3 regions of the Modicisalibacter sp. 'Wilcox' genome follow, and region 2 is predicted to be linked to each of the others. Evidence: predicted binding sites of a transcription regulator. Region 2 holds the regulator's gene; each other region holds the start of a gene.
The links. The regulator sigma-54, encoded in region 2, starts transcription at its own class of promoters, with help from an activator protein. The targets are predictions, from matches to a motif close to TGGCACNNNNNTTGCTNT.
Positions count from the first base shown of each region.

Region 1: the regulator sigma-54 is predicted to act here: its motif matches at 3,050-3,067, upstream of G7A98_RS10075 (HAD-IIB family hydrolase).
Region 3: the regulator sigma-54 is predicted to act here: its motif matches at 1,768-1,785, upstream of glnL (nitrogen regulation protein NR(II)).

Region 1 is NZ_WNXF01000009.1:89,866-94,792, forward strand. It holds gene dgoD (galactonate dehydratase) at 1-175, shown strand, start outside; gene G7A98_RS10060 (2-dehydro-3-deoxy-6-phosphogalactonate aldolase) at 354-1,040, shown strand; gene G7A98_RS10065 (2-dehydro-3-deoxygalactonokinase) at 1,037-1,948, shown strand; gene G7A98_RS10070 (gluconokinase) at 2,269-2,781, opposite strand; gene G7A98_RS10075 (HAD-IIB family hydrolase) at 3,118-3,996, shown strand; gene G7A98_RS10080 (MBL fold metallo-hydrolase) at 4,233-4,927, shown strand, end outside.
Region 2 is NZ_WNXF01000012.1:44,896-49,822, forward strand. It holds gene lptA (lipopolysaccharide transport periplasmic protein LptA) at 1-128, shown strand, start outside; gene lptB (LPS export ABC transporter ATP-binding protein) at 151-876, shown strand; gene G7A98_RS11855 (RNA polymerase factor sigma-54) at 991-2,400, shown strand; gene raiA (ribosome-associated translation inhibitor RaiA) at 2,516-2,824, shown strand; gene ptsN (PTS IIA-like nitrogen regulatory protein PtsN) at 2,836-3,324, shown strand; gene rapZ (RNase adapter RapZ) at 3,371-4,261, shown strand; gene G7A98_RS11875 (HPr family phosphocarrier protein) at 4,248-4,517, shown strand; gene mgtE (magnesium transporter) at 4,614-4,927, shown strand, end outside.
Region 3 is NZ_WNXF01000002.1:45,001-49,927, reverse strand. It holds gene glnA (glutamate--ammonia ligase) at 1-896, shown strand, start outside; gene G7A98_RS02165 (DUF4124 domain-containing protein) at 1,032-1,628, shown strand; gene glnL (nitrogen regulation protein NR(II)) at 1,821-2,864, shown strand; gene glnG (nitrogen regulation protein NR(I)) at 2,950-4,359, shown strand; gene G7A98_RS02150 (hydroxymethylglutaryl-CoA lyase) at 4,544-4,927, shown strand, end outside.

The sequences.
Region 1 (4,927 bases), on a different contig from region 2:
TTACCTGGTGGACAAGTCCGCGCTGACCATTCAGGACGGCTTCTGCGCGATTCCCGACGGCCCCGGGCTGGGCGTGGAGATCGACGAGGCCTTCGTGGAGGAGCGCGCCAAGGTGGGCCACCGCTGGCGCAATCCGGTGTGGACGCATGAAGACGGCTCGATCGCCGAATGGTGATGAAACACTCAATTCATGGCCTGCGCGAGTGAATCGCGGCGTTGCCCGGTGCTTAAAATCCTCACATACCCATTCGTATGCTGCGGTTTCTGCGCGCCGGGCGCCTTGCGCTTCACCTCGCTCGGCAATGCCTTGAGCGCTTCATGGGCGTGGCATTGAAGAGTTACAGGAGGCAACGATGAACGAGACTCGCCGGGCCGCCCTTCAGGCGGCTCTCGATGACCTGCCGCTGGTGGCGATCCTGCGCGGTGTGCACCCCGAGGAGGTCGAGGCCATCTTCGATGTGCTGGTGGCGGAGGGCTTCCGGCTGATCGAGATTCCGCTCAACTCGCCCACCCCCTGGGAGAGCATCGAGCGGATCGCCAGACGTTGTCCGGACCATGTGGTGGTCGGTGCCGGCACCGTGCTCGATCCGCAGGACTGCAGCCGTCTGGCGGACCTGGGGGCGCCGCTGGTGATTACCCCCAATACCGACCCGGCGGTGATCGCCGAGGCTCAGGCCCTCGACCTGGCGCCGCTGATCGGCTGCATGACGCCGACCGAAGCGCTGAGCGCGGCGCGTTCGGGAGCACGTGCGCTCAAGCTGTTCCCGGCGGGCAAGCTGGGCACCGGTTACTTCAAGGACGTCAAGGCGGTGCTGCCGGCCGAGCTGCCGGTGCTCGCCGTGGGTGGCATCGACGAGCACAACATGGACGAGTGGGTCAGCGCCGGCATCGACGGCTTCGGCTTCGGCGGCAGCCTCTACAAGGCGGGGCGCACGGCCGATGAGGTCGGTGCGCGCGCCCGGGTGCTGGTCGCCGAGTGGCGTCGGATCAAGGAGAGCCTGGACCAGGCCTCGGAACTCGAGCGCGAGGCCGATGCATGAGCGAGCGGCTGATCGCCATCGACTGGGGCACCAGCAATTTTCGCGCCTTTCTGGTCGACCGGGCCAGTGGCGAGTGCCTGGAGTCGCGGCGCTCCGATGCCGGGCTGCGAGCCCTGTCCAGCGCCGAGTTCCCGCACTACTGTGCCGCCCAGATCGATGACTGGCGCGAGGACGGCGGCGCTGAACGAGTGCCGGTGTACCTGGCCGGGATGGTGGGCTCGCGGCGTGGCTGGAGCGAGGCGCCGCAGCTGGGTCTGCCGGTCACCGCCGCGGATCTCGCCGCCCACGTGGTGGCGGCGCCGGGGCTCGACAACGCCTGGATCGTGCCCGGCGTCAAGGTGATTCGCGAGGCTCACGTCGACGTGATGCGCGGCGAGGAGATCCAGGCCTTCGGTGCCCTGGCTCGGCGCGGCGGCGACTCGGCGCTGTGCTGCCTGCCGGGAACCCACAGCAAGTGGGCGCGCCTGGAGGGCGGGCGGCTGGTGGACTTCACCACCCTGATGACCGGCGAGCTCTATCATGCGGTGCGCTTTCACACGCTGCCCGGCGAGCCGGCGCGGGCGTCGGCGGATTTCGATGCCGAGGCCTTCGCGCAGGGGCTGAAGGTGGCGCATCATCCGGGGGGATTGCTGCATGCCCTGTTCGAGGCCCGCAGCCGCCATCTGTATGCCGGGCTGGCGGCCGAGCAGGTCGGCAGTTTCCTGTCCGGCGTGACCATCGGCAGCGAGGTGCGCGCGCAGCGGGCGATGGCGCCCGAGGCGAGCGAGGTGCTGCTGGTCGGCTCGACGACGCTCAACGGCCTGTACCGGCGCGCCCTGGAAGCCGAGGGTTTCTCTCCCGTCGAGGTCGACAGCGACTCGGCGACTCTGGCGGGGCTGTGCGCGCTGGCCGAGCAGCACAGGGCCTGATGGGCGGTTTTGGGGAGGGGGGATTGGTGGCCGGATGATCGCGACTGAAGTCGCTCCCGCAAGGGGCGAGAGTCTGCTTTGCCGCAGCCTGATCTTGCCACAAGAACACCAGGAGGCCTGGTTGCCGAACCCTGCTCCTGGGGGAGGGGATTTATCCCCGACGGTAGTGCCGCTTTGGGTGAGATATCGTGAATAAGTCCGCTCCCCCAAATTCGATTGATGTTGGGCGCAAGTCGTTTGCCCGGTCTGGCCCTCGATCACGAAAAAGGCGGCGCAGAAAGCGCCGCCTTTTTCGTGAGTCATCCTGTCGATCCGAGCGATCAGGCATGGTCAAGATAGTCGATAAACTGGGTCACGATCCTGTCGGGTGCCTCGCGGATATCGACGCGAAAGGCCTCGTCCTCGCCCGGCACTTCCAGGGTGCCCAGCTGGCTGTCCAGCATGTGTTCGCCGGCGAAGAAATGCCCGCCCCGGCTGTTGAGTCGCGACAGCAGGACATCGCGCTCGCCGTGCAGGTAGAGAATCTTCAGATCCGGGGCGCCGCGTCGCAGAACGTCCCGATAATGGTGCTTGAGGGCGGAGCAACCGATCACCAGGTCGTGGCCGGCTTCTCGGTGGTGGTGATAGAGATCGGAGAGGGTTTTCAGCCAGCCTTCCCGGTCATCATCGGTGAGCGGCTCGCCGCGTGACATCTTGGCAATGCTGGTCGGGCTGTGGTGGTCGTCGGCATCGATGAATTCGGCGCCGATGGCCGCCGCCACATCGCGCCCGATATGTGATTTCCCCGAGCCGGAAACCCCCATGACGAGGATGCTTCGTGAGGTGGTCTGCATTTGCGATCGTCCGAGGTCGAATGGCATCAATGGCTGACAATGATACCACTCCCATCGCCAAAAAATGAGCCGATTTACGGTCCCGATCGTCTCCGGGAAGGCTTGAGAGTGTAACGAAGGCGCATGGCGAGTCGCTGTGCACAGGCATGGTGCAGACGGGTACCGGTGACGCTTGGGGGCGATGCCGATGAATGCGCTATCGTGAGAGCAGGGCATGGCCCGGCGCGGCGTGTGGTCTGTGGCTTCTCGAGGGCGGGCCGCACGAAGCTGGCATGCTCCGTGCTTGGCAGACAACACACACGGCGATGCGTCGCCCCGGTTGCCGGGAGGAATGACATGACGGGTTCCAGGGTTTCACCGCGTGAATGGCTGGTCTTCACCGATCTGGATGGCTCGCTTCTCGATCACTACAGCTATGACTGGTCGCCGGCGGCGGACTGGCTACGGCGGTTGCGCGAGGCCGGCACGCCGGTGATCCCCGTCTCCAGCAAGACGCGCGCCGAGCTGTTGCCGCTGCGCCGCGAACTGGCGCTGGAGGCGACGCCGTTCATCGCCGAGAACGGCGCGGTGATCGGGCTGCCGTCGAACTGGCAGCATGCGCGGCTCGATCGCGATCCGCAGGACATCGGCGGGTTGCGCATCAAGACGCCCGGTGTCGACAGTGCCTTCCTGCGGAGCCGGCTGACGGTACTGCGCGAGCGGCTGGGCGTGCGGTTTCGCATCCTCACCGAGCTCTCCGTCGCGGCGGTCGTCGAGGCGACCGGGTTGAGCGAGGTGGGGGCCGAGCACGCCCGCCTGCGTGAAGGCAGCGAACCCCTGCTCTGGGATGACGACGAGGCCGCGCTGGCACGGCTTCGTCGTGCGCTGGCCAATGATGGCCTGATGCTGACCCGTGGCGGGCGGTTCTGGCACGTGATGGGCGATGTCGACAAGGGGCGGTCGCTGCGCTGGCTGGTGGCGCGCTACCGGGCGCTGCGGGGCACCACGCCGGAGACGCTGGGCCTGGGGGACGGCCCCAACGATGTCTCCCTGCTCGAGGCGGTCGAGGCCCCGGTGCTGATCCGTGGCGAGCATCGCCAGCCTGTCGAGGTGCACCATGCGTCGCTGTATCGAACCCGGGAGACCGGCCCGCGCGGCTGGGCCGAGGGGCTGGACTACTGGCTGGGCGCGTGCGGGCCGGCGCCTCCGGCTTCCCTGGAAGAGGCGTCATCATGAGCGCCGCCTTCCGGAATGGCATACTTGCCGCCTTTCGGGCCCTTCATTCCCCGCAGGAATTGCATCCGGGTGTCGACTCGAACGTATGCGCAAGGCGGTGGAGCGCGACAATCCGCGCGATGGCTGACGGTGAGCAGGACGTATAGTCCTGCTCTCGTATAGATAAAAAAAGAATAACGTTAGAACAATATATGCGTTATGCTGGGGGCATTTCGATAGCGTAAAGGAGCCATCCCATGCGCAATCCCGTCGTGACCCATTTCTTCGACGAGCCCACCAACACCTTCAGCTACGTGGTGCGTGACCCCGACAGCCACGCCTGCGCGATTCTGGATTCCGTGCTCGATTTCGATTATGCCGCGGGGCGCACCGACGTGCGTTCGGCGGACGCCATCATCGACTTCATTCAGCGCGAGGGGCTCGAGGTCGAGTGGATCCTCGAGACCCACGTGCATGCCGACCACCTGTCCGCCGCGCCCTATCTGCACGACAAGCTGGGCGGCAGGACCGGGATCGGTGCGCATATCACCGACGTCCAGGCGATCTTCGGCAAGGCCTTCAATGCCGGTACCGAGTTCGCCCGGGACGGCAGCCAGTTCGATCGGCTGTTCGCCGAGGGCGACACCTTCCGTATCGGCAACCTGGAAGGCCGGGTGCTGCACACGCCGGGCCACACGCCGGCCTGTCTGACCTACGTGATCGGCGATGCCGCCTTCGTCGGCGACACGCTGTTCATGCCCGACTACGGCACTGCACGCTGCGACTTTCCGGGCGGCGATGCTCGGACCCTGTATCGCTCGATCCAGAAGGTGCTGGCCCTGCCGCCGGAGACCCGGCTGTTCCTGTGTCATGACTACAAGGCGCCCGGACGCGACGAGTACGCCTACCAGACCAGCGTGGCCGAGCAGCGTCGCGACAACATCCATGTGCA
Region 2 (4,927 bases):
GGGACACCTTCAACGGCGCCTACGTCGAGTACTACCTCGACAGCCGCAAGGTCCAGGCCCGCTCCAGCGCGCAGGGCAGCGATGGCCAGCGGGTGCGCATGACCCTGACACCCAAGTCGTCGCCGTGAACCCGCCGCTTCGAGGAATAGCATGAAGACCCTTGTCGCCCGCCATCTCGCCAAGAGCTACAAGAGCCGCCGTGTGGTCCAGGACATCAGCCTGACCATCGGCCAGGGCAGCATCGTCGGCCTGCTCGGCCCCAACGGAGCGGGCAAGACCACCTCGTTCTACATGATCGTCGGCCTGGTGCGTGCCGATGCCGGCGAGGTGGCGATCGACGACCTGGACCTGAGCCGTGCGCCCATGCACCAGCGTGCCCGCGCCGGCATCGGCTACCTGCCCCAGGAAGCCTCGATCTTCCGCAAGCTGTCGGTGGCCGACAACATCATGGCCATTCTCGAGACCCGCCGGGACCTCGACAGGGCGGGCCGCCGGGCGCAGCTCGAGCAGCTGCTCGAGGAGTTCCATATCGGCCACATCCGCGACAATCCGGGCATGAGCCTGTCCGGCGGCGAGCGGCGTCGCGTGGAAATCGCCCGCTCGCTGGCCACCGAGCCGGCCTTCATCCTGCTCGACGAACCCTTCGCCGGCGTCGACCCCATCTCGGTGGGCGAGATCAAGAGCATCATCCGCCAGCTGCGCGACCGCGGCATCGGCATCCTGATCACCGATCACAACGTCCGCGAGACCCTGGACATCTGCGACAAGGCCTACATCGTCGGCGACGGCCAGATCATCGCCGAAGGCGGCGCCGAGGCGATCCTGGCCAGTGAAAAGGTCCGCGAGGTCTACCTGGGCCACGAATTCCGGCTCTAGCCCGCAGGGCGCACCGCGCCCGCCACCTTGTGGCACACTTATTGCTTATTTACTTGCAAGGCAAGAGGGGCCGGGATACGGTATCCCCGAATCCGTCAGCGAAGTAGGCATGTCATGGCTATGAAACCCACGTTGCAGCTCAGGGTCGGCACGCAGCTGACCATGACGCCCCAGCTGCAGCAGGCCATCCAGTTGCTGCAGCTGTCGACGCTGGACCTCCGCCAGGAAATTCAGCAGGCGCTCGAGTCCAACCCCATGCTGGAGATGGAGGAGGAATTCGGCGAGACCGCGGTCAGCGAAGCGGCCGAGGACGACTGGAACCAGGACATCCCCGATGAACTGGCCGTCGACAGTGACTGGTCCGACACCTATCAGGACTTTGCTTCCGGCGGGCGCAGCGACGAGGGGCCGGACCTCGAGCGCAATGCCGCCGGCGAAAGCCTGCAGGATCACCTCGCCTGGCAGCTTGCCATGGCCGGCCTGGGAGAGCGCGAAATCCTCATCGCCGAGACCCTGATCGACGCGGTCGATGCCGACGGCTACCTGACCGATCCGGTCGACGCCCTCGTCGACGGCCTGCGTGCCCAGGGGCTCGCGGGCCTGCGCGCCCCCGAGGTGGAAGCGGTGCTGATGCGCCTGCAGCAGTTCGACCCTACCGGCGTGCTGGCCCGCGATCTGCGCGAATGCCTGCTGCTGCAGCTCGGCGTCCTGCCCGACGACACCCCTCTGCTGCCCCAGGCCCGACGGCTGGTCCGGCAGTTCCTCGAGGCACTGGCCGCCGACGACCGCAAGCTGCTCAAGCGCCGGCTGCGGCTCGACGACGCCCAGCTCGACAGCGTGATCGCGCTGATCCGCACCCTCGACCCGCGCCCCGGCCAGGCCTTCGACGCCTCCGGCAACGACTACGTGATCCCCGACCTGCTGGCGCGCCGCACCCGCGACGGCTGGCGCATCGAACTCAACCCCGAGGCGCTGCCCCGCCTGCGCATCCAGCCCGACTATGCCGCCCTGATCCGCCGCGCCGACAAGAGCGACGACAACACCTTCATGAAGCAGCACCTGCAGGAGGCACGCTGGCTGATCAAGAGCCTTTCCAGCCGCAACGACACCCTGCTCAAGGTGGGACGCGAGATCATGACCCGGCAGCTGGACTTCCTCGACCAGGGCGAGGAGGCCATGAAGCCCCTGATCCTGGCCGATATCGCCCAGGCGGTGGAGATGCACGAATCCACCATCTCCCGGGTGACCACCCAGAAGTTCATCCACACGCCGCGCGGTGTCTTCGAGCTCAAGTACTTCTTCTCGAGCCATGTCGGCGGCGAGGGCGACGCCCACTCCAGCACCGCCATCCGCGCCCGGCTCAAGAAGCTGATCGGCGAGGAGCCTCCGCGCAAGCCGCTCTCGGACAGCAAGCTGGTCGACCTGCTGGCCGCGGACGGCATCAAGGTGGCCCGCCGCACCGTCGCCAAGTACCGCGAGGCCATGGGTATCCCTTCCTCCAGCGAGCGCAAGCGACTAGCCTGAAAAGGCCCTCGGACACCAGCGTCGACGCATCTGCCTATCGGCGTCTCCCGGGGGTTTGCTAAGCTGCAAAAAGGGTTACAATCGAGCCACCACCCGCCGGAACAGGAGCGTGTCCATGCAAGCGAACATCACCGGCCATCACGTCGAACTGACGGATGCATTGCGTGACTACGTCAACGAGAAACTGACGCGTCTCGAGCGCCATTACGACAACATCACGACGGTTCAGGTGACCCTCTCGATCGAGAAGGAACGTCACCAGGCTGCCTGTACCCTCCACGCTGCCGGTGCCGACTTGCACGCCGAAGCCGAGAACGGCGACATGTACGCCGCCATCGACGCCCTCGCCGACAAGCTCGATCGCCAACTCGTCAAGCACAAGGAAAAGGCTCAGGCCCGCGCGCAAGGCGCCGGGGCTCGCTGACTCCGCCCATCATGACACTGGAAGCCATCCTGCCCCCCGAGCGCACGCTCTTCGCGGTGCCCGGGGGGAGCAAGAAGCGCGTGCTGGAATTCTTCAGCACCTTCATCGCGCAGAACACGCCGAGCCTGGACAGCCAGGAAGTCTTCAGCCGCCTGATCGGCCGCGAGCGGCTGGGCAGCACCGGGATCGGCAACGGCGTGGCGATTCCCCATGCGCGCAACCCACACTGCAAGGCACCGATCGCCGGCTTCCTCAAGCTGCAGGAACCCATCGACTTCGATGCCGTCGACGGCGAACCGGTCGACCTGATCTTCGTGCTGCTGGTGCCCGAGGAGGCGGACGACACCCACCTTGCCCTGCTGGGCCAGGTGGCCGGCATCATGAACGATGCCACCATCCGCGCCCGCCTGCGTCGCAGCGAGAGCCAGCGCGAACTCTACGAGATACTGCTCGAGGCCATCCGCCGCCAGGAAAACGCCCCCGGCGAGACACCCGGGTAGCCGGATCCGTGTCTCGCGTTTCACCGCCATCAGGAGAGCCGCCGCGATGCAGCTCGTGATCATCAGCGGTCGTTCCGGTTCCGGCAAGTCGATCGCGCTTCAGGCCCTCGAGGACCTGGGCTTCTATGCCATCGACAACCTGCCGGCCATGCTCCTCGACCCCCTGATCGACGAACTCCGTCAGGACGATGCCCGCCGCTCCAGCATCGCCGTGAGCATCGATGCCCGCAACGTGCCCACCGCCCTCGAGCGATTTCCCGGGCTGCTCGAGACCCTGCGCGCCCGCGGCCTCGACTGTCAGGTGGTCTACCTGACCTCCGAGGACAAGATCCTGCTCGAGCGCTACTCGGCCACGCGGCGCCGCCACCCGCTGACCCGGGACACCGAGATGACCCTGGCGGAAGCCGTCGAATCCGAGGAGCAGGCCCTGTCGGGCATCCGTGACCTCGCCGACCTCGTCATCGACACCTCCCAGCTGTCGGTGCACGAGCTGCGTGGACGCATCGCCGAACAGGTCGCCCATCACCGCAGCGGCCAGCTCACCCTGACCTTCGAGTCCTTCGGCTTCAAGCGCGGCGTACCACTCGATGCCGATATCGTCTTCGACGCCCGCTGCCTGCCCAACCCCTACTGGGACCCCCGGCTTCGCCAGTTCAACGGCCGCGACCCGGAGATCGTCGACTTTCTCGAGGGCTACCCCGACGTCATCGCCATGCAGGACGATGTCCACACCTGGCTCGATCGCTGGCTGCCGGCCTACCAGGCCAGCAATCGCAGCTACCTGACCGTGGCCATCGGCTGCACCGGTGGCCAGCATCGCTCGGTCTATCTCACCGAACGTCTCGCCGCGATATTCGCCGGGCGCTATCAGGTACGGCTGCGCCATCGGGAGCTGGGCATCAATACCGCCGTGGGGGCGACCCGTGCCGAGCCGTGAGCTGACCCTGACCAACAAGCGCGGCCTGCATGCCCGGGCCGCCACCAAGCTCGTCCAGTGCTGTCAGGGCTACGAGGCCCGGGTCACCGTCCACCACCAGACCCGCTGCGGCGACGCCGCCAACATCATGTCGCTGCTGATGCTCGCCGCCCCCTGCGGCACCTGCCTGACCATCGAGGCGGAAGGCCCCCAGGCCGAGGAGGCCCTGGACGCCCTCCAGTCGCTCTTCGAGGCGCGCTTCGACGAGGAGCAATGACTCGACGCCACCGGGGCGCCGGGGCTGCCGGCTTTTCTTAAGGCAGTGCTAAGATGGCGCCTGCCAGTGTCTACCCGGCCGAGGACGTCAGACCGCATGAGCCAGAATCCCGAACGCTTGCAGCCCCGCCTGGATCGACTCAACGAGGCGCTGGAAAGCGGCGCCCTCGACCAGGCCCGGCGCATGCTCAACCGCGGCCTGGCACCCGTCGATGTCGCTCATCTGCTGGAGTCCACCCCGCCGCGGGAACGCGAGGTGCTCTGGGAACTGGTCGAGTCCGAACTGCAGGGCGAGGTCCTGCAATACCTAAACGACGACCTCCAGACCCTGTTTCTTAACCGGATGAACGCCCAGCAGCTGGTCTCGGCTACCGAGGGGCTGGACGTCGACGACCTGGCCGACCTGCTGCA
Region 3 (4,927 bases), on a different contig from region 2:
ACCGCCCGCGGGTCAAGGGCGGCTACTTCCCGGTCCCGCCGGTGGACAGCTTCCACGACATCCGCAGCGCGATGTGCAACACCCTGGAGGCGATCGGCCAGTCGGTGGAGGTTCATCACCACGAGGTGTCCAACGCCGGCCAGAACGAGATCGGCGTGAAGTTCAACACCCTGGTCAAGAAGGCCGACGAGGTCCAGGAGCTCAAGTACGTGGTCCACAACGTGGCCCATGCCTACGGCAAGACCGCGACCTTCATGCCCAAGCCCATCGTCGGCGACAACGGCTCCGGCATGCACGTCCACCAGTCCTTTTGGAAGGACGGCAGCAACCAGTTCGCCGGTGACGAGTACGCCGGCCTGTCCGAGATGGCGCTGTACTACATCGGTGGCATCATCAAGCACGCACGGGCCCTGAACGCCTTCACCAACGCCTCCACCAACTCCTACAAGCGTCTGGTGCCGGGCTTCGAGGCGCCGGTCATGCTCGCCTACAGCGCGCGCAACCGCTCCGCGTCCATCCGTATCCCGTACACCGCCAGCCCCAAGGGCAAGCGCGTCGAGGCTCGCTTCCCCGACCCGACCGCCAACCCCTACCTGGCCTTCGCGGCGATGCTGATGGCGGGCATCGACGGCATCAAGAACAAGATCCATCCCGGCGACGCGATGGACAAGAACCTCTACGACCTGCCGCCGGAAGAGGGCAAGAAGGTGCCGACCGTGGCCAACAGCCTCGACCAGGCCCTGGAAGCCCTGGACAACGACCGGGCCTTCCTCACCGAAGGCGGCGTGTTCACCGACGACATGATCGATGCCTACATCGAGCTCAAGGAAGAAGACGTCCAGCGCCTGCGCATGGCGACGCACCCGGTGGAGTTCGACCTCTACTACAGCTGCTGATCCCGCGTCCCCGTCCGGCGCACTCGCGCGCCGGACGTGCCGCGACACGGAGCCCGCCAACCGGCGGGCTCTTTTTTTGCGTTACACTCGGACGGAACACGCGGCCGTGTCGCCACGCCATGGAGGAGGGCTCCCATGAACCGCTGCCTGTCGGCCATGCTGCCGGCCGTCTGCCTGGTTTTCAGCACCGTGCCGGGCGTCGCCTCGGCGGCCAGCGTCTATCGCACCACCGATGCCCAGGGCAACGTGGTCTTCACCGACCGGCCGGTGGAGCAGGGCGAGCGCGTCGAGCTGGAGCCGCTGAGCGTGCTGCCGTCCGCCCCCGTGCGCGAACCCGCGGCGCGTGACACCGGGCGCGACACGGCACGGCCACCGGCGGGTGCCGACACGCCGTTCATGCCCTACACCACCTTTCGCATCGCGCAGCCCGAGGATGGCGAGACGCTGCCCACCGGCGCCGCCGGCAATGTCCAGGTGGCGCTGGCCATCGAGCCCGCCCTGCGCCCGGATCACAAGGTGCGCCTGCTCGTCGACGGCCGGGTCAGCCAGTCGGCGCTGCACGCCCGGGTGTTCATGGTCACGGGGCTGGTGCGCGGCGAGCACACCCTGCAGGCGGAGCTGCTCGACGCCCGGGGGCAGGTGCGCCATCGCAGTGCACCGGTGACCCTCTACGTGCAGCGTGCCAGCGTCCACCTGCCCGCCAACCCCAACAATCCCGCCCGCTCGCCCTGAACGGCGGGTCGCTGCTTCTCCCGCTCGACACGCCGGTGTCGCCACCCCGGCGCAGCGCTGCACGCACAAATGCACCATAATGGTGCGTGAAAGGGCGCGCCACCGGCGTCCATCCCGCTGGCTGTCGGGCTGCCCGGCATGGCGCGCTTCTTGCAGTGCTTGTCGTGAGATGTCCCGACGGGGAGAGCGCCCATGTATCAACGCCTGCTGGAGAACCTGACCACCGCGGTCGTCTACCTGGACGATGCGCTGCGCGTGCGCTGGCTGAATCCCGCCGCCGAGGCGCTGCTGGCGGTCAGCGAGAGCCGGGTCCGGGGCACGCGCCTGGACTGCCTGGAGGGCGACGGCGGCGCCATCGCGGCGGTGCTGACCAAGGCGCTGGCGGCGCAGCACCCCTTCACCCAGCGCGAGGCCGTGCTGCTGCCCGCCGGCGGCGAGCCGGTCACGGTGGACTTCACGGCCACGCCGCTGTCGGACAATGAGCTGCTGCTCGAGATCGAGCCTCGCGACCGGCTGATGCGCATCTCCCGGGAGGAGGCGCTGATCACCCGTCAGGAGACCATCAAGGTGCTCTCGCGCGGGCTGGCTCACGAGATCAAGAATCCGCTGGGCGGCATCCGCGGCGCCGCCCAGCTGCTCGAGCGCGACCTGCCGGACCCGCAGCTGGCCGAGTTCACCCGGGTGATCGTCGAGGAGGCCGACCGCCTGCGCGACCTGGTCGACCGCATGCTCGGCCCCAATCGCCTCGTTGGCCACGAGCCGCTCAACATCCACAAGGTACTCGAGCGGGTGCGGGCACTGCTCGAGGCCGAGCATCCGCGGGTCGACTACGCGCGCGACTACGACCCCAGCCTGCCGGACCTGCACGGCGACGAGGCACAGCTGATCCAGGCGGTGCTCAACGTCGCCCGCAACGCCGTTCAGGCCCTGGAGGAAAGCGCCGTCGACGCACCGCGGCTGACGCTGCGCACCCGGGCCCGGCGCCAGTTCACCCTGGGCGCCGAGCGCCATCGGCTGGTCTGCGAGGTGGCGGTGATCGACAACGGCCCCGGGATTCCCCCCGCGCTCCAGGAGACGCTGTTCTACCCGATGGTCTCGGGCCGCGCCGAGGGCAGCGGGCTGGGGCTGTCGATCGCCCAGTCGATCCTGCATCAGCACCAGGGGCTGATCGAGTGCGACTCGCAGCCCGGGTGCACGGAGTTCCGCCTGCTGATTCCGCTGGCGTGTTCCGCGTGAGCCGGCCGCTACCCCATCGCGCCACCGGCGCGCCCCTCGTGACGTTCGCCGGAGGCGAACCCGCTGCTACCCGCTGGAGGGCTTTATGACCGACGCCGCTCGTATCGTCATCGTCGACGACGACCGTGCCATTCGCTGGGTGCTGGAGCGCGCCCTGGCCCAGCCCGACCTGGACGTGACCAGCTTCGACCGCGCCGACACGGCGCTGGAAAGCCTGCTGCGCCAGCCGCCGGACGTGCTGCTCACCGATATCCGCATGCCGGGGCTGGACGGCCTGGACCTGATGGCGCGGCTGCGCGAGGCCCATCCGGACCTGCCGGTGATCGTGATGACCGCGCACTCCGACCTGGACAGCGCGGTGGCCTCCTACCAGGGCGGGGCCTTCGAGTACCTGCCCAAGCCGTTCGACGTCGACGAGGCGCTGGCGCTGGTGCGCCGGGCGGTGGCCCACGCCCGCGAGCGTCAGGCGCCAGCCAGCGCGCCGGAGGGGCTGACCACCGAGATCATCGGCGAGGCGCCGGCCATGCAGGAGGTGTTCCGCGCCATCGGCCGGCTCTCGCAGTCGCACATCACCGTGCTGATCAACGGCGAGTCGGGGACCGGCAAGGAGCGGGTCGCCCAGGCGCTGCACCAGCACAGCCCGCGCCGGGCGCACCCGTTCATCGCCCTGAACATGGCGGCGATCCCCAAGGACCTGATGGAGTCCGAGCTGTTCGGCCACGAGAAGGGCGCCTTCACCGGGGCCACCGCCCAGCGCCGCGGGCGCTTCGAGCAGGCCGACGGCGGCACGCTGTTCCTCGACGAGATCGGCGACATGCCGCCCGACACCCAGACCCGCCTGCTGCGCGTGCTGGCCGACGGCGAGTTCTATCGCGTCGGCGGCCACACCCCGGTCAAGGTCGACGTGCGGATCATCGCCGCCACCCACCAGAACCTCGAGAAGCTGGTCGAGGACGGGCGCTTCCGCGAGGATCTGTTCCACCGCCTCAACGTGATCCGCGTGCACCTGCCGCGGCTCGCCGAGCGTCGCGAGGACATCCCGCGGCTGGCCCAGCACTTCCTCGCCGAGGCCGCCAGGGAGCTGGCCACCGAACCCAAGGTGCTGACCCGCGAGGCCGAGCAGCACCTCACCCGGCTGGCCTGGCCGGGCAACGTGCGTCAGCTCGAGAACACCTGCCGCTGGCTGACGGTGATGGCCTCGGGCCGCGAGGTGCTCGTCGACGACCTGCCGCCGGAGCTGCGCGACGTCGAGGGTGCCGAGGCCGCCGGTGGCGACTGGCGCGGCGCCTTCCGCGAGTGGGCCGACCGGGCGCTGGCCGCCGGCCACACCCACCTGCTGGAGGAGGCGGTGCCGGACTTCGAGCGCATCCTCATCGAGACCGCGCTCAAGCACACCGGCGGACGCAAGGGGGAAGCCGCCGAGCTGCTGGGCTGGGGGCGCAACACCCTGACCCGGAAATTGAAGGTGCTGCTGCCGGCGCTGGCCGAGGAGTGAACAGTGACGTCGTCGTCTCGGCCTGAGGAGTGAGGCAACGACTCGAGGGCCGGGGCGGCGCGACGCGGCGTAGTCGAGGGTTTCGGGCCTGTCACGAACGACCAAAGTCGCGCTTTTGCGACGCGGCTTGGCAAGGGTAGGCTCATATACCACCGGCAATCTGGTTTACGAGGTCACCCCTGCCATGGATCAGCCCCAGCCGATGCCATCGCGAGTGCACGTCACCGAAGTGGGCCTGCGCGATGGCCTGCAGAACGAAGCGCGGCACCTGAGTACCGAGGACAAGGTGGCGCTGGTGCGTGCGCTGGTGGCTGCCGGGGTGCGCGAGTTCGAGCTGACCTCCTTCGTCAGCCCGCGGGCGGTGCCCGCGCTGGCCGATGCCGCGGAGCTGGTGGCGGCGCTGGAGGATGTCCAGGGCGTGCACTGGTCGGCGCTGGTGCCCAACGTGCGCGGTGCCGAACGGGCGCTCGCCGCCGGTGTCGACTCGGTGGTGCTGTTCGTCTCGGCCTCGCAGACCCACAACGCCCGGAACGTCAATCGCGACATCGCCGCCTCGCTTGCCGGGTTC